3 regions of the Sinanaerobacter sp. ZZT-01 genome follow, and region 3 is predicted to be linked to each of the others. Evidence: predicted binding sites of a transcription regulator. Region 3 holds the regulator's gene; each other region holds the start of a gene.
What was found. Region 3 encodes HrcA, which represses chaperone genes, less so after heat shock. Its sites were predicted from a motif close to TTAGCACTCNNNNNNNNNGAGTGCTAA; they were not measured.

Region 1: groES (co-chaperone GroES) is a predicted target of HrcA. The motif match lies at 3,313-3,339, and genes of this name have one in related genera.
Region 2: htpG (molecular chaperone HtpG) is a predicted target of HrcA. The motif match lies at 5,052-5,078, and genes of this name have one in related genera.

What each region holds. Positions count from the first base shown of each region.
Region 1 covers NZ_CP141728.1:920,074-926,551, forward strand. Annotated here, with positions in the region: gene U5921_RS04565 (Lrp/AsnC family transcriptional regulator) at 1-282, shown strand, start outside; gene U5921_RS04570 (DMT family transporter) at 237-1,169, opposite strand; gene groL (chaperonin GroEL) at 1,331-2,956, opposite strand; gene groES (co-chaperone GroES) at 2,977-3,261, opposite strand; gene acpP (acyl carrier protein) at 3,491-3,724, opposite strand; gene abc-f (ribosomal protection-like ABC-F family protein) at 3,900-5,882, opposite strand; gene U5921_RS04595 (redox-sensing transcriptional repressor Rex) at 6,114-6,478, shown strand, end outside.
Region 2 covers NZ_CP141728.1:3,092,031-3,098,508, forward strand. Annotated here, with positions in the region: gene U5921_RS14930 (LTA synthase family protein) at 1-316, opposite strand, end outside; gene U5921_RS14935 (hypothetical protein) at 439-1,077, opposite strand; gene U5921_RS14940 (ABC-F family ATP-binding cassette domain-containing protein) at 1,291-2,901, opposite strand; gene htpG (molecular chaperone HtpG) at 3,062-4,945, opposite strand; gene U5921_RS14950 (hypothetical protein) at 5,285-6,313, shown strand.
Region 3 covers NZ_CP141728.1:2,597,424-2,603,901, reverse strand. Annotated here, with positions in the region: gene dnaJ (molecular chaperone DnaJ) at 1-582, opposite strand, end outside; gene dnaK (molecular chaperone DnaK) at 678-2,552, opposite strand; gene grpE (nucleotide exchange factor GrpE) at 2,628-3,218, opposite strand; gene hrcA (heat-inducible transcriptional repressor HrcA) at 3,208-4,257, opposite strand; gene U5921_RS12610 (cytidylate kinase-like family protein) at 4,666-5,289, shown strand; gene U5921_RS12605 (cation transporter) at 5,445-6,359, opposite strand; gene U5921_RS12600 (hypothetical protein) at 6,425-6,478, opposite strand, start outside.

The DNA of each region.
Region 1 (6,478 bases), 1.7 Mb from region 3:
TATCATGCCATCGTCGATGCGGAAAAGCTAGGATATCCGATCCTTGCCTTTGTTGAGCTTACCATGTCTCCGGAAGAAAAAACAGCTTTTACAAAATTTATTACTGCCTGCCCGAACGTAGTTGCATGCTATCACGTCGCAGGTGCTTATTCCATGTTAATCAAAGTATGTTTTTCTACACCTTCCAAATTAGATTCATTTGTCGGAAGTCTGCAAAAGTTTGGAAAAACACAAACTCAAATCGTTTTTTCAACTATTGTAGAATCCAGAGGGATGTTTTGACATTCCTGCTCTTGTTTCCGGCTCACTTTTTCATTCCATACACACCAAGAAGTAATGGCAACGACTACAATCAAAGCACCAATCAACGCATAAAATCCAGGCGCTTCCCCGTTAAACAAGAATACCCATACCGGATTTAAAAGCGGCTCAATGGCACCAATCAGATTGCAAGCCAGGGCAGAGCAGCTTTTCATCGCTATGCCGAATAATACATACGGAATTCCCAGTTGAAAAATGCCTAAAGCTAATATACTGAGAACAGCGGGTGTTGTTATTTGTGCATGGGTAATAAAAAGTGTTGGCACTCCGACAATAGCAGTAAAAAGCTGCCCGAAAAGAATTCCCGTCATTCTGGTTTCTTCATCCACTTCACCCACTACTAAAAAAGCACACGCCACCATGAGTCCGGCCAACATCCCAAAAAAATTTCCTAAAATGCCACCCGGTGTCAATTGGTCGAAAAAGAACAGAGAAATACCAATCAGTGTTACGGCTACGGTTATCAAATCTCCTTTTCTGCTTTTTCTATGCAAAAAAACCGCTGACAAGATTAGAATAAATACCGGTGACGTAAACTGCAATACGATGGCATTCGCTGCCGTCGTCAGTTTATTTGCAATGACGAAGCTTATATAAATTCCGCTCATAAAAAAGCCACTGAAAAAAGCAGGCTTAACAAACCGTAGCTTTATTTTTTTCTTTCTTATATACGCATATATAACAATTGCCGCAATCGCACTTCTCATCCCTGCAATCGCCAATGCATTCCAGGGAATCATCTTAATGAAAATCCCCCCCATACTCCACATTGTAGCACAGATAGCCATACAAAGAACTGCTTTTTTTCGTTCGAATTGAGTTGGTATCATCGCTGCTGCTGTATTCATAGTCTGCCTCCCTTAAATTATCATGTACTCTATTATATCCGAAGCGGCTCTGTTTTTGCTATCTTTTTTTACAAAAAAATAAGCTTCGGCGCAAAGAAAATACACCGAAGCTTATCGATTCTTTTTGTGTCAACAACAACCTGTCGTTAGTCAGTCTGATCTTACATCATTCCAGGCATTCCACCACCCATTGGAGGCATTGGAGGTTCATCTTTCTTAATATCTACAATCCCTGCTTCTGTCGTTAAGAGCATTGCAGAAACGGAAGCTGCATTCTGTAATGCAGAACGTGTTACCTTAGCCGGATCTACAATTCCAGCTTCAATCATATCCACATACTGTTCTGTTGCTGCGTTGAATCCAACACCAGCTTTGTTTTTCTTTACTTCTGCTATGATAACAGATCCTTCAAGACCTGCGTTTTCCGCAATCTGTCGAACCGGTTCTTCCAGCACTCTCATGATAATTGCTGCACCAGTCTTTTCATCACTGGAAAGAGTATTCACATATTCACCAACAGCAGGTATTACATTTACAAATGCCGTACCTCCACCGGATACAATTCCTTCCTCAACAGCAGCTCTCGTAGCGTTTAAGGCATCTTCAATTCTCAGCTTCTTCTCTTTTAGTTCCGTCTCAGTTGCAGCACCTACCTGAATCACTGCCACACCGCCGGATAATTTTGCAAGTCTTTCTTGTAGTTTTTCTTTATCAAACTCAGAGGTTGCTTCTTCAATCTGAGTCTTGATCTGATGCACTCTGGACTCAATTTCAGACTGCTGTCCTGCGCCGTCTACAATAACAGTCGTATCTTTGTTGACTTTTACGGTATTCGCTGTACCCAGCATATCTAAGGTTGCTTCTTTTAAGTCGTAACCAACCTCTTCAGAAATAACCTGACCACCAGTAAGGATCGCAATATCCTTCAGCATTTCTTTTCTTCTGTCACCAAATCCAGGTGCTTTAACCGCAACACAGTCAAAGGTTCCTCTTAATTTATTTACAACAATCGTCGCAAGTGCTTCACCTTCTACATCCTCTGCAATGATAATCAGCTTTCTTCCCTGCTGAACAATTTGCTCTAGAATAGGAAGGATTTCCTGAATATTAGAGATTTTTTTATCTGTGATTAAAATATATGGATTGGAAACAACTGCTTCCATTTTGTCTGTATCTGTTACCATATATGCAGACAGATAACCTCTGTCAAATTGCATACCTTCTACGACATCTAACGTCGTTCCCATGGATTTTGACTCTTCAACGGTAATTACGCCTTCATTTCCGACTTTTTCCATTGCTTCGGCAATCAGGCTTCCAATTTCTTCATCTGCTGCGGAAACAGAAGCTACCTGAGCAATGGATTCTTTGGATTCTACCTTTTTGGAGATCTTCTTGATTTCCTCTACAGCTACATCAACCGCGCCTTGAATTCCCTTCTTTAAAATCATAGGGTTTGCACCTGCTGCCACATTCTTGAAGCCTTCACGAATAATACTCTGTGCAAGCAAGGTTGCAGTTGTTGTACCGTCTCCCGCAACATCATTGGTCTTTGTTGCAACTTCTTTTACAAGCTGCGCACCCATATTTTCAAAAGCATCTTCCAGTTCGATTTCTCTTGCAATAGTCACACCGTCATTCGTAATTAACGGAGAACCAAATTTTTTCTCAATCAATACGTTTCTGCCCTTTGGCCCTAATGTGATTTTAACGGTATCTGCAAGCTGATCAACTCCAGCTTGTAATTTTCTTCTGGCATTCTCGCCATAATTAATATCCTTCGCCATTTTTTTACACCCCTTCCCTATTACTCTACTACTGCTAAAATGTCACGCTGTGAAACGATTGTATATTCAACACTATCATATTTCACTTCAGTTCCTGCATACTTGGAAAAAATAACATGGTCGCCAATTTTGACTTCCATCTTTACTTCTTTTCCCTCTACTACTCCGCCGGGACCGACTGCTACAACCTCTGCCATTTGTGGCTGTTCTTTTGCCGCACCGGGAAGAACAATACCGCTTTTGGTTTTTTCTTCAGCCTCTAATTTTTTAATTACGACTCTGTCGCCTAAAGGTTTGATGTTCATTTTAACAAACTCTCCTTTCGAATTATGTATTTTAATTCATTATTCACTCTGTTAGCACTCACCATTATCGAGTGCTAACATTAATTTAATACACGAATACTCTGTTGTCAATAGGAATTCTATATATTTTTAAAAAAAGAAGCTATTTTTCTTTTAAAAAACAGCTTCTTTATTTTATTTTCTCTCACATATGTCTTTCATAAAAATAATATTTCCAAATTCGTCCATATTATTCATTTGTTTTATCTTCTACGTATCTTACGATATCACCAACACTTTCAAACTTCTCAGCCATTTCATCAGGAATCTCAATTTCAAATTCATCTTCAATTCCCATAATAATTTCGACCGCATCGAGGGAATCCGCCTCTAGGTCTTTCATAAGATGCGTGTTCATCGTTACATCGGCTTCATCCACACCCAACTGCTCTACTATGATTTCCTTAATTTTTTCAAATACCATATAATGTACCTCCAAATAGCATACGCTTCTATTGTTTTTTTGAATCTTGGTATCCTAACCCTAGGATTCTGTTTCATACGTCAAAATCCATTATAAGCATACACCCTATCGTCTGCAACCATTATTTAAAAATTATCGCAAAAAATAAGATACCAATCTTCCTCTCTGTACTCTTCTATTCGCCATTCTCTTCATTTAGAATCATCCATTCTTCATAAATTTCCTCTAATTGCAATTTTAATTCTGCACAGCGTTGGTGATACTGTTTACTCTTCTCAAAATCAGAGAAAACAGCCTCCTTGCACATCTCTTCTTCAATATTGGAAATTTCTTCTTCATGGGATGCAATTTGTTCTTCCAATTCATTCAATCTTTTTTCTCGGCGTCGTTTCGCCGCTTCTTTTTCCTTTGCAAGCTTGCGCTGCTCCAGTCTCTTTTCCTTATTGCTTTGTTCCTCAGTACTCACCTCAGAAGACTGTGCTGCACCTGTGTGTTTTGCTAATTCATCCAAGTAATTTCTTCCTGAAGCAATTGATTGTTTCTTCTCTAGGTAATAATCATAGCCTCCGGCATACGTCGTCATGCCATTCTCGGACAGCTCATAGATGTTGGAAGGTACTTTATTTAAGAAGTAGCGGTCATGTGATACCAAAAGAAGTGTACCCGGGAAGTCGATCAGTGCTTCTTCAAATACTTCTTTCGATTCAATGTCCAAATGGTTGGTCGGTTCGTCCATCACTAAGACATTTGCACCGGAAAGCATCAATTTGAGCAATGCAAGTCTTGCTTTTTCTCCACCGCTCAACATACCAACCTGTTTAAATACCGTCTCTCCTCGAAATAAGAAACGCCCTAAAAGGGAGCGCAATTCTGTTTCACTGTATAAATGGTAATCATTATGCAGCTCTTCCAATACTGTATTCGTTCCACTCATCAGCTTTTGCTCCTGATCATAGTAACCAAATACAACATTATGCCCCACTTTTATTTGCCCCGTATCTGCCTGCAATTCTCCCATGATTATTTTAAGCAGCGACGTTTTTCCGATTCCGTTTGGTCCAACCAAGCAGATGCGATCTCCCTTTTTTATATCCATTTCCACACCGGAAAATAGCTGTCTTCGCTCCGGACCGAATCCAAAGGATTTTGACAGGTCTTTTGCAAATATAACATCATTTCCACTTGAAAATTTTTCTTTAAAATGGATTCGCATTTTGCCGAGTTTTGCTTCTGGCCGCTCAAGCTTTTCCACTTTATCTAACCGTTTTTCACGTGATTGAGCACGCTTTGCCAGCTTTTCCGTGCCATGCTGTTTAAATCTCCGGATCATTTCTTCTTGGCGTGCAATTTCTTTTTGCTGATTTTCATATTGACGCAAGGCATCTTCTTCCCGAAAGCGTTTTTTCTGGACATATTGTGTGTAATTTCCGTCATAAGTCATTAATTTATGGTGCTCAATTTCAAAAATTCGATTAACTGTTTGATCCAAAAAATAACGATCATGAGAAATTAAAATAATTGTACCCGAGTACATTTTTAAATATTGTTCCAGCCATTTTAAGGTTCCAATATCCAAATGATTGGTGGGCTCGTCCAATAGAAGAATATCCGGTTTTCTTAAAAGCAATGCTGCCAGCGCAAGCCTTGTACGTTCTCCTCCGCTTAACAGTGAAATTTCTTTATCGAAAAATTCTTCTGGAAAAGCCATGCTATTTAGTATACCTTTTATTTCACTTTTATACCCATATCCGTTTCTATCCTTAAAAGCCTCTGCCATTTCATCATATTTATGCAGGAGCTTATGTACATCCTCACCCTTTGCAGATTGATCTGCAATTTCCTGCGAAAGCTCAGAAAGTTCTTTTTCCATTGCAATCACATCTCCAAAAATAGCCAGCATTTCTTCATAAACAGTTTTTTCTGATTCAAACTGATCTTTTTGTTTTAAATACCCAAAGGTTGTACTATCTGACACAAAAAAGTCGCCTTCATCATGATGCAATTCTCTTGCCAATATATTAAGTAAAGTCGTTTTCCCCGCACCGTTTGCTCCGACAATACCAATACGATCCCCCTTATTGACATGGAAAGAAAGCCCTGCCAGTACAGGCTCGATACCATATCGCTTTGTTAAATTATTCGCTGATACTACAATCATAGTTTTTCCTCATTTTATACTTTTTTAGCATGGAATTTACCAGCTAAGATTTTATTTTATCATTATTTTTATTGTATCGCCAGTACTTAAATGCTATAATAAGGGTGAAGTTGTGTTTATTTTTACAAAAAGGATACAAACTATAATGGCACACATAGTTATATTGTGCTTTTTTTATCAAAAAAAACAATGCATAATATAGGAATATGTCTGCTGAAATGGAGAAAAAGAATGAAAGACAATGGAAAAATCTCAAAGGCAGTAATCAAACGCCTTCCAAGATACCGAAGGTATCTTGAAGAATTAATGAAAAAGGACATTGACCGGATTTCTTCTAATGATTTAAGTAAACTAATCGGCTACACCGCATCACAAATTCGACAAGATTTAAATAATTTCGGCGGATTCGGGCAACAAGGCTACGGCTACAATATCAAAGGTCTTTACACACAAATCGGTAATATATTAGGGTTAGATCAAGAATATAAAATGATTATTGTGGGATGCGGCAACCTAGGTCAGGCGCTTGCCAATTACACGCATTATTATAAAGCCGGCTTCATCGTTTGCGGAATGTTTGATATCAATCCAAGACT
Region 2 (6,478 bases), 490 kb from region 3:
TCAGCTGATTTAAGTTTGGCGTCAACTCTTGTCCATTATAAGATGCGTTAATCATAATATTCTGTAAAGCTTCCACCTGAATCAAAATAAGATTTTTTCCTTTTGCTGCACCAAAAAGCGGCCCGTCAATTTGATTTTCATAAGTTCCTGTTGCTAAATAGTAATCTTGTTTTTCCTGACCGAAAACGCCTCCGGTTAATCCTTGAAGCAAATCTCGGATGTGATAAGAAAAGAATTCCTGATTATCAATTGATGTAAAAAGAGGACTTGCAATCGGATTAGTCAGAATCAATAACGCTAAAACCCAGATGGTCACAGTCCGAATCTTCTTTTTTGTGCTCTTGCATATTGTTTTAGTATCTTGCAATATACGCGCGACTATTGTACGAAAAAAATCTATTAAATTTGTAAAAAATTTATAATAGAACTGAAAAAACTTCATTTCCTCTGCCCCATTTCTGTTTTGTTTTCCTCTGAAAAAGATTCAGAGTGCTCATAGGATGAATCCATCTGCTCCTTTGGCTCAAATTCATTTTTATTTCCCTCTTGATGTTCTTCATGCCTGTCATAATCTCCTTCAATTTCTTCTTGCAAAGCGGAATCAAAGGAAATTTCCGTATTTTCTTTATTCTTTAAAAGAAAATGATTTCGGAATAAAGTAATAAAGATTAATATATTATCTAAAAAAAGCAGAAAAAATTTAGGTTTTAAAACTGCTTTTATGCTTGCGCCCACATCCCCTAAAAAGCCTGCTGCTCCTAACATATTTATGGATAAATAGCGGTTAAAAAAGCTTGCATAAGCAACATCTGCAAACATTAGAATCGAAAAAATTAAATACACACATGCCGGTATCCATTTATTCTTAAAAGACGAAAAAAATAAATAAATTAGTCCTCCAGTAATAAACCATATTAATATAAAGTTAGATTGCACAGACATGAATTGATAAAACAGAAATAACTTCACCCACACAAAAATAATTGCAATCATTCCAATTATGCCAAGGGATTCTTTCTTTAATAAAAACCATTGTTTCACTCGGCTTGAACCTATATTAGGCGTATTTTGTTCCATAGCTAACCTCTTTTTCTTAATCTATAACGCTGATAATTATATAACATTATAAGCAGCGAATCAACTTTAAAGGAGACAAATTCACATAACCTTCATTATAATAGGGATTTTTTCGACAACAAAAAAAATAAAAGAATGGGTTTTTTCTTTTAAAAACTCCATTCTTTTTTTGTTTTCTGTATTTATATCAATTGAAACGCTTCTGTATGATCTCTATTTTTTAGAGGCTAAGGCACGGTCTCTCTGCTCTTGAATATACTCGTCGTAGGTACATGTACGATCCAGCATTCCTTCTTCTGTAAATTCAATGATACGATTTGCGATCGTTTGAATAAATTCATGGTCATGAGATGCAAAAAGCAAATTGCCTTTAAAATCAATCAGTCCATTATTAACAGCAGTAATGGACTCCAAATCCAAATGATTTGTCGGCTGATCCAGCACCAATGCATTTGCGCCAAAGAGCATCATACGGGAAAGCATACAGCGAACTTTTTCTCCGCCGGAAAGTACCTTTACCGGTTTAAATACATCATCGCCGGAAAACAGCATACGCCCTAAAAATCCTCTCATAAACGTTTCCGTCGTTTCTTCTGTATACTGTCCGAGCCATTGCACTAGGTTCAAATTACAATCTTGAAAGAATTGAGAATTGTCCATTGGAAAATAGGAAGTTGTAATGGTTGTTCCCCATTTAAAGCTTCCTTCATCAGGCTCCATTTCTCCCATGATAATTTTAAACAATGTGGTATTTGCAATTTCATTTTCTCCGACAAATGCAATTTTATCATCCTTATTTACACGGAATGAAACTTGATTCAGAATCTTTACTCCGTCAATCGTCTTACTGATTCCCTCAACAGTCAAAATTTCTTTCCCTGCTTCACGATCCATGTTAAAACCAACGAATGGGTATCTTCTGGAGGAAGCCGGAAGCTCCTCTACAGTCAACTTATCAATCAATTTTTTTCTAGAGGTCGCTTGCTTTGATTTTGACTTGTTCGCAGAGAAACGCTGAATAAAATTTTGCAACTCTTTAATCTTATCTTCATTTTTCTTGTTTTGATCTCGAATGATCTTCTGCATAATTTGGCTTGATTCATACCAGAATTCATAATTTCCCACATACATTTTAATCTTGCCATAATCAATATCAACAATATTTGTACAAACGGTATTTAGAAAATGACGGTCATGAGATACCACAATTACCGTTCCCTCATAATCCAGCAGAAAATCTTCCAGCCAGTCAATCGCTTGAATATCTAAGTGGTTTGTCGGCTCGTCGAGCAATATAATTTCAGGCTGGCCGAACAATGCCTGTGCAAGTAAAACCTTGACTTTCTCTTTTCCGGTCAAAGTGTTCATTTGACTGTATAAAATTTCATTGGAAAGACCTAATCCCTGCAGCAAACGGCTTGCATCCGATTCAGCTTCCCATCCATTCATTTCTGCAAACTCACCCTCTAGTTCGGAAGCTTTTATCCCATCTTCATCCGTAAAGTCTTCTTTTGCATAGAGAGCATCTTTTTCCTGCATTATTTGATAAAGTCTCATATTACCCATAATTACGGTATCTAAAACGGTATATTCATCGTACGCAAAGTGATCCTGCTTCAAAACAGACATACGCACATGAGACGGGATTGATATATTTCCGGTAGAAGGTTCCAATTCTCCGGATAAAATGCGTAAAAATGTTGATTTTCCAGCACCATTCGCACCGATAATACCATAACAATTCCCTGGGTTAAATTTTAGATCAACGTCCTTAAATAACGCTTGTCCGCTAAAATTCAGGCTTACGTTAGTAACTGTAATCATTTTTGTATCCTCCTGATCATTTCTATCATAATCGGAATATTCCCGATTTTTATTTCTTATTTATCGAATCATATACTTTCCAAAAAAAGCATACCCCCTTATGATACCATACCTGTCATAAGGGGTGCAACTTTAAAATCCTTTTATAAATAGATCACACTTACACAATCAACGAACAAATAGAATTGGAAAATGCAACTGGATCATCTAAAGTAAATCCTTCAATCAGTAATGCCTGGTTATAAAGCAATTCGGTATATATCTTAGCCTTTTCCTTATCATCCATATACGATTGCTTTAATGCCTCAAGAACTGAATGTTTTGCGTTAATTTCTAAAACTCGATCAGCCTTAATCTTTTGTTCATTTGGAAGTGCATTAATTACCTTTTCCATCTCAAGAGATAATTCTCCGGCACTGCTCAAACAAACTGGATGCGTCTTTAAACGCTGAGATAAACGCACTTCAGAAACTTTATCTCCTAAAGTCTCCTTCATAAACTCCAACAACTCCTTGTTTTCTTCCGTTTGTTTTTGTGCTGCTTCTTTTTCTTCTTCACTTTCTTCTAATTCTAAATCGCCGCTTGAGGCAGATTTAAAATCTTTCCCATCAAAATCATGAAGCATCTGTAATGCAAATTCATCAATATCTGCAGTTAAGTATAAGATTTCATAACCTTTATCCTTTAATAATTCAATCTGCGGTAATTTATCAATCCGATCAACATTTTCTCCGCTTGCATAATAAATATATTTCTGATCTGCTTTACAACGAGAAACGTATTCAGACAGTGTGACCATTTTTTTCTCAGAAGAAGAATAAAATAGTACCAAATCCTTTAGGGTGTCTTTATTTGCTCCAAAGCCGTCGTATAAACCATATTTAAGCTGCAAACCAAAGCTTTCAAAAAACGCATCATACTTTTCACGATCGGTATTCAGCATTGCCAACAATTCACTTTTGATTTTCTTTTCCAATCTGGAAGCAATCGATTTTAATTGGCGATCATGCTGTAACATTTCTCTGGAAATATTTAAGGATAAATCTTGAGAATCCACAAGTCCTCTTACAAAACTAAAGTAATCCGGCAGTAAATCCGCACATTTTTCCATAATCAAAACGCCGCTGGAATAAAGCTGTAACCCCTTCTCATAATCTTTCGTATAATAATTAAATGGTGCCTTCACCGGAATAAACAAAAGTGCATTATAAGTAGACACCCCTTCTACGTTTGTATGAATGACCTTTGCCGGATCTGTAAAATCGTGAAACTTTTCTTTATAAAAAGCATGGTAGTCTTCATCTGTCAGCTCGCTCTTATTTTTCTTCCAAATCGGAACCATACTATTTAAAGTTTCTAATTCCTTATAATCTTCATATTCGTCCTCAGTACCTTCCTTCAGGTGGTGTTTCTCCATCATCATCTGAATCGGATAACGAATATAATCTGAATAGCGTTTAATTAATCCTTGGATACGGTAGTTTTCTAAAAATTCATCATAATTTTCATCTTCTGTATTTTGTTTGATGTTTAAAATAATCTCCGTACCGTTGCTTTCCTTTTCATACTCGCCGATATTATAGCCATCTGCCCCAGTGGATTCCCAGCGATATGCAGTCGCTTCGCCAAAGGCTTTGCTGATAACTGTCACCCTCTCACTTACCATAAAGGCAGAATAAAAGCCGACACCAAATTGTCCAATAATGTCAATTTCATCCTTCGGTTCATTTTCTTTCTTAAATGCCAACGATCCACTTTTTGCGATTGTTCCTAAGTTCTGTTCAAGCTCGTCTTTCGTCATGCCGATACCATTATCAGAAATTTTTAATGTACGCTCTTCCTTATTCAATTCAATTGTAATGGCGAAATCCTCTCGAGAAAAACCCGTATTATTTTCCTGCAATGCTCGATAGTACAGCTTATCAATAGCATCACTGCTATTTGAGATTAATTCTCTTAAAAAAATTTCTTTATGAGTATAGATGGAATTGATCATTAAGTCTAAAAGACGTTTGGATTCTGCTTTAAATTGCTTTTTTGCCATGTGTATATTCCCCCTCGTAGTTTTCCCGATCTTCTCGGTAAATTTTTTCCGCTCATACGGTCATTCGCTTCCTCATCTGCATAGAATGAGGTAGAAAAAAGTAATGTTAGCACTCACTTATATAGAGTGCTAACATTACTATAAACCATAGAAAGTGAAAAATCAAGTATGAGTTTATTTTTGCCTTCCTACTCCATTTTTGCTTGTACAATAAACTTTTTATCATTTTATTCTATATTTTTATCGGCTAGGAAGCCAGAATCCGTAACACATCTTTTCTCTCTGAATATACTATCTGTGAAACCAATTACTTAATTGACCAAAAAAGGAGGTAAATATATGAGTTGTTTCGGTGGACGTATATCGCCGGACCTCTTTTCAAATTGCTGCAACGCACACGACCTGTGTGAATTCGACGGTAATTTAAACAACGTTGTCTCGGAGCCGATTTATGTACAAAAGGTTTTTGATGCTGTGCTGTTTAACCTGCAAGGATTAAAAACAGTCAACAATCAATGCTTCACTCCAGCAATTCCTAGAGGCCACCGCTTAAAACGCATCGTAGATATCCGCTGTAAGAGATCCTTTAACCCGCAAAATGTAGAGGACCCAACTAATTTAAAGCTGAATATCAACACGACTATTTCAGGCGGAACCTTTATTAAATGCGCAAACGGCGACGAAGTGACAGTTGTAGGTCCGGACGGTACTTATTCAGAAAAAATTATTTATGCAGACACGCAGGATTGTGATGATCAGGGCAGGGGAACCCCTATCTTCGGCACACAAAATATCGCCATTACTGGTGATGTCATGATTTACTTGGATCTGTTGCTTTGCGACAGATACGACCACGAAGTTACCTTTACGGTTTATACCAAGGTGAACATTGCACAGGAATGTGCTCCATTGTTGCTTACAAATTTCTTTGAACTTTGTCTTCCTTCTACCCAAAGCAGTGCATTCCTTCCACGTTTCACTGAATTCTGTAACCCTGCATGTGAAACAAGATTGGCAACCAACAATCTGGGCCGTGATTTAACAATTTGCCCAGACGGCACAATAAAAGCTAATCTAATTATCGCATTATGTGTTACTTGTGAAAAGAAAATCGTAATCCCAGTTCAACTTTGTGTTCTTTCGACTGGTTACGTTCAATTATTACCAGAGTCTTCAGCAATTTGTGATAGCTTCCCTCAACTATTTCCAAATCAAATTCAAAGCAAATACAATCCGGAAGTAGAAGACGAAGAAGATGATTGCCAATGCATTTGCGATCCGTGCTGTGATCCTTGCAACGACAATAACTTTAATGATTGCTGTGACCCTTGCAGACCAAATAACAATCGTAATAATAGAAGACGATAATCATTTTATAAGCACCACTCTAAAAATGGCTGCTTTGCTCAAAATTATAAACTCGTGGTATAAGCCAGCGCTTAAAGCGCTGGCTTATACTTATTTTCTGTCAATCTCTTATCCCCTGTCCCGCTCTATTTCAACGTTTATTTAATGATAACCAAACCTCCTATT
Region 3 (6,478 bases):
GGTATGCGAACTTGCAAATTGTCCAAACGGAGTATTCTGTACGGTACGAACTTGACCGGAACCATTGCAATTCGGGCACGTTACTTTAGATGTACCCTTTTCCGCTCCGCTTCCGCCGCATTCTTCACAAGCTACATACTTATTCAGCTGTACCTGTTTTTTTGTACCAAACGCAGCTTCTTCAAAAGTAATATTCATTTGCTTTTGAAGATCCTGTCCCTTTCTCGGTCCATTTCTTCTTGACTGAGAGAATCCGCCGCCAAAAGCACCGCCGAACAAATCGCCGAATATATCTTCAAAACCGCCAAATCCAGAGAAGCCGCCAGAACCACCGCCGCCAAATCCGGCATTCGGATCCACTCCGGCAAACCCAAACCGATCGTATTTATCCTTCTTTTGAGGGTCGGAAAGTATCCCGTATGCTTCGTTTACTTCTTTAAATTTTTCTTCTGCTATTTTATCTCCTGGATTTCGATCTGGGTGAAATTCCATAGCTTTTTTACGAAAAGCAGATTTAATTTCTGCTTCCGTAGCCCCTTTTTTTATTCCAAGGACTTCGTAGTAGTCTCTTTTGTCTGCCATTATATCATATCCCCCATCTATTAGTTATAACTTACTTAGTTTAAAGGGTAAAGCACTTCTCGTCAAGAGAAGTGCCTCTAATTTCCCTATAAAACTTATTTATTGTCATCTACGACTTCATAATCTGCATCGACAACATTATCTCCGCTCGGGCCTTCCTGCTGACCGCCAGCAGCCGCATTTGGATCAAAACCGCCTGCTGCACCTGCTGCATTCGGATCAGCTCCTGCTGCCTGTGCCTGCTGATATAGTTTAGTTGAAACAGCATGGAATTCATTTGTCAGTGTCTCTGTTTTCGCCTTGATTTCCTCAATGTTGTTTCCCTCTAAAGCCTTACTTAAGGCTTCTTTTGCCTCGTCTATCTTTGCTTTTTCATCAGCAGATAACTTATCTCCTAATTCGTTTACGCTCTTCTCTGTCTCATAAATCAATGTCTCTGCACGATTTCTTGATTCAATTTCTTCTTTCTTCTTTTTGTCTTCTTCCGCATACTGCTCAGCTTCCTTAACCTTCTGCTTGATTTCATCGTCGGAAAGCTTGCTGGAAGAAGAGATGGTGATTCTCTGTTCCTTACCGGTTCCCATATCCTTTGCACTTACATTTACAATACCATTGGCATCAATGTCAAAAGTAACTTCAATCTGAGGCACACCACGAGGTGCAGATGGAATTCCGGAAAGCTGGAAACGTCCTAAAGTGATATTATCACTTGCCATTTCTCTTTCACCCTGTAATACGTGAATATCAACTGCCGTCTGATTATCCGCAGCCGTTGAAAATACCTGGCTCTTCTTCGTCGGAATCGTAGTATTTCTTTCAATGAGCTTAGTAGCCACACCGCCTAATGTTTCAATTGACAAAGAAAGCGGGGTAACATCCAGAAGCAATACGTCTTTCACTTCTCCGGTCAAAACGCCTGCCTGTACGGAAGCACCGATTGCTACACATTCATCCGGATTAATACCCTTAAATGGATCTTTTCCAGTAACCTTTTTAACGGCATCCTGTACTGCCGGAATTCTTGTAGACCCACCTACCAAAATGACTCTCTCTAAGTCAGACATCGTTACGCCGGCATCCTTCATTGCCTTCTGCATTGGCTCAATGGTTCTATTTACAAGATCCGCTGTAAGCTGATCGAATTTTGCTCTGGTAATATCCATGTTCAAATGTAACGGGCCGTCGGCATTGACTGTAATAAATGGCAGATTGACGTTTGTCGTCTGTGAAGAGGATAATTCTTTCTTCGCTTTTTCTGCTGCTTCCTTCAATCTTTGCAGTGCCATCTTATCTTTTCTAAGATCAATACCATTTTCCTTTGCAAAGCTGTCTGCAATGAAATTCATAACTGCATTATCAAAATCATCACCGCCCAGCTTCGTATCTCCATTGGTTGCCAGTACTTCAAATACACCATCACCAAGTTCCAAAATGGAAACGTCGAAGGTACCGCCTCCTAAGTCATATACTAACACCTTATGATGTTCCGTATCCTTATCCAATCCATAAGCAAGAGCTGCTGCAGTTGGTTCGTTAATAATTCTTTTTACATCTAGCCCTGCAATTTTTCCGGCATCCTTTGTTGCCTGCTTCTGGCCGTCTGTAAAATACGCCGGAACTGTGATAACTGCTTCTGTGATCTTTTCGCCTAAATAGCTTTCAGCATCCGCTTTTAATTTAGATAAAATCATAGCGGAAATATCCTGCGGCGTATAGGATTTTCCATCAATATCTACCTTATGTTCCGTACCCATGTGTCGTTTTATGGATGCGATGGTTCGATCCGGATTTGTGATTGCTTGTCTTTTCGCTGTCTCACCAACCAAACGTTCTCCACTTTTTGCAAAGCCAACTACAGATGGTGTTGTTCTATTTCCTTCTGCATTTGTAATGACGGTAGGTTCGCCACCTTCCAATACTGATACACATGAATTTGTTGTACCTAAGTCTATACCGATTACTTTACCCATAATATACATCTCCTTTTTCACATTTTCATTGTTATACTTATTTGTCTTACTATTTTTTGCATTTTTTACTGATTTTTATTCTGCTACTTTAACCATGGAAGGCCTAATCACCTTTCCATTCAGCAGATACCCCTTTTGTAAAACGGCTGTTACTTTGCCGCTTTCGTATTCAACGGAATTCTCAGTCATCACCGCATGGTGATAATTGGGATCAAACGCTTCCCCTTCTGCCTTAATCTCTTCAACATTACTTTTTTCAAGTACCCCCTTAAATTGTTTGAAAATCATTGCCATGCCCTCTAACATCTTTGGATCTTTGCAATCCTCACCGTGTGCAATGGCTCTTTCAAAATTATCTATTACATCAAGCAATTCTGTCACGATTTTCTCGTTGGCATATGCATAAATGTCACTTTTCTCTTTTTCAACTCTTCGTTTATAATTCTGAAAATCTGCTGCTAAACGAAGATAACGAGTCTGAATATCCTCTTCTTCTTTCGTTACCTCTTTCTCTTTTTGGGCAGCTTCTTCTCCATTCTTCACTTTTTCCGTGTCTGTTTCATCTACAGCAGCTTCTTCTGTAGCTTCATGCTTAGCTTCCGCATTCTTAACCCCTTCTTCTACTGTGGAATCCTTCACCTGCGCTTCTTCCTGATTATTTTTCATCCTCATCTTTTCCTCCCTCTAATTGAAATGCTTGGCTTATATTGTCTGTCATGTATTTTATAACAGATGTAACTTCATCATACTTCATTCTCGTAGGTCCAATCACGCCTAACTTACCAATCAGCTTTCCATTTATTCGATAGTCTGCTGTGATTAAACTGCAATCATTTAAAATCTCATCGCTGTTTTCATCGCCGATCGTAATGACGATCCCATTGTCGCGATTTACAAGTACATCGGTAAAGTGCTGTCTTTGATGGAGCATTTGTAAAAACACCTTTGCTTTTTCTATATTGTTATACTCCGGTATTGAAAAAATATTGGTAAGCCCTTCCAAATACAAATCTACATTTAACATATTTTCTAACGTTGCTAAAAAATCCGGCATAATACTTTCTGCTAATTTTGAAAGTGCCTTCAAATCTTTTTCAAACGATTTTATAATATCCAGTGTAAGAATATCACTCAAAGCTCTTCCTTTATAATTATGCGTCATGACCTTCGACAGTAAGACGAGATTTTCTTCCGTATAAGGCACTTTTATTTTTAAAGCTGTATTGGAGACTTTACCATTTTCCGCTACAATCATAAGAACGACTGTCGACTCATCCACCGGTAAAAGATTAATATATTTTAACCGATTTTCATCCTGTTTCGGACTGATCGCAAAGGATGTCAAATTTGTCAATTCTGACAATAGAGCTGCTGCATGTTCAATTGTCCGATCCAGCTCAGTGATATTCGATGTCAATTTTTGTGAGATTGCTCTCTTTTCGTCTTCCGGAAGCTCATAATCCTTCATGAGCTGATTTACATATAATCGATATGCTTTTGCCGACGGAACACGTCCAGCGGAAGTATGCGGATGCGTTAAATAACCCATTTCCTCTAAATCAGACATCTCATTGCGTATCGTTGCAGGACTGATTCCCATGTTATATTTTTTGGAAAGGGTGCGGGAGCCTATCGGTTCTGCGGAACAAATAAAATCTCCAACGATAGCCTGCAATATTTTTAATTTTCTTTCATTTAAATCCATTCGACTCACCGCATTTCAAATATATTTTTAATTTGTTAGCACTCTATTTGGGTGAGTGCTAACTATAATCTAAATTTACCATTGACATATTATATTGTCAATAGATTTCCAAAATATTTTTTAATTTTTTTATTCTTTTCTTTGAGCAAATAAAGTTTATGATATAATAAATAGGTCATTTGGAACAAAATCAATCGATTTTATTTCGGATGTATCGATTATATCCAATTGAAGTAAACAGAAAGCGATTTGCACTTATCATAGAATAAATACGTCTCAAGTAACAAGATCAACGCATTTTATCTGAAATGTATTTATTGATTCGTTATGAAGCAAACCATATAGTAATAGTATTCATTTATTCTTTGGATTTTATAACTTTATTAGACAGATAGGAGATGCGTAAACATGGATCATAAAATTATCATCACCATTGCCCGCGAATATGGCAGCGGCGGCCGAGAAATCGGTAAGCAATTAGCGGAACAGTTAAAGATTCCCTTCTACGATAAAGAATTGATTACCCGAACAGCGGAAGAAAGCGGTATTGATCCGGATCTTTTTGAAAATGCGGATGAAAAACCCTCAAATCCGTTTTGGACCTCTTTAGCGTTTAATATCGGTACCTTTGGAAGTCACATTCCTACCATAAATGACTTGCCTATGAATGACCGCTTGTTCTTACTGCAATCAAAGACGATACGAAAAATCGCCGAGGAAGGCTCCTGTGTGATTGTCGGCAGATGCGCTGACTATATACTGGAAAAAGAAGAAAATATCATTCGTTTCTTCATTCATGCAGATCGGGAGGATAAACTAAACCGCGTCATCCATTCCTACGGAATCCCTGAAGAAGGTGCGCAAGAATTTATGAAAAAAACAGATCGGCGGAGGGCTACTTATTATGACTATTATGTGGGTGAAAAGTGGGGTCAAATAAACCGTTATGACCTATCCATCAATAGCAGCACCCTTGGTATCCAATCTACGGTCGACCTACTCTTAAAATTTGTAAAACAGATAAACGCTTAAAATACAAAGAGGTAAAGTTTTAAAGCTCTACCTCTTTTAGTTTCCATTTTCTCTCCTGCTTCTTTAGCCTTGCTACCAGCTCAAGGCCTCTTCGTCAATCACCATAATCAAATTGGGATGCATTATGCTTTCAGTTCCCATCTTGATCCATTCCCCTATTCAATCTCGGGTAATAACTCTACATATACATCGTGAAATTCTTCCATCAATGCCAGCTCTATTTCTCTCTGTACGGAAGCCCACTCAGAAATACTTATGGTATCTTTGTTCGAAGTTACATAAATCGAGACCCAAAATCTCCGCCCCATCCGCATAATATCATACGTTACCATAGATATTTTTTCTCCAAATGTGTGTTTTTGCAGCACTTCATCAGAAATTTGTTTGATTTGACTTACTACTTCTTGTTCCGGAGCCATTAAAAACAAATCGTTCATCCCATTTAAAACCAGGCGAATCGGTGTTGGCAAAATGAAAAAAGTTAAAACGATTGCAGCAGCGGAGTCCAAGTACGGTGTGAGCGTTTTTACTGCCTCCGTATGGAAAATTGCAGGAATAAAAAACGCACATGCCATTCCCATACTCGCAATGGTGTCAATCCACCATCCGCTGATTTCCACATCCACCATCGGCGACTGTAACCCACAATTCATCCGCTTCAGCCAAATTACAATTAAAATTCCTAAAATCGCAGCAAACAATTCAAAATATGCGACCAGTGTAAAATTGACGTGACTGCCCCCCTGTAAAATAATCTGTATATTATTTACAACCAGTCCGACAGTAACCGCAAGAAGCATGAAACCTTTAATCACAAGAAGCCACGTCTCAACTTGTGCATAACCAAATGGTCTTTTTTCAGTCATTGGCTTATATAATAACGGTACCAGTCTTAAAGAAATTACAATGGTCACCAGTTCTGCTGCATCATATGCTGAATCCATTAATACGGCCTGCGAGTGTGTCCTCAAAGCCATATAAAACTCCAAAAGAACAAAGAGAATCGCTCCCCACATCGAAACTCTTAAGGCTTTTTGCTCGAACCTGATTCTATCCTCGTTCGAATCCATAAAAATACCCCTTTCCCTTTTTTATGATTGCACCTAAGAAGTCCTCCTCTATTTTATATTTCTTCTTATTGATTCGAACATTTCGTTAATTTTTCTAAATTATCAATGACCTTTTTATG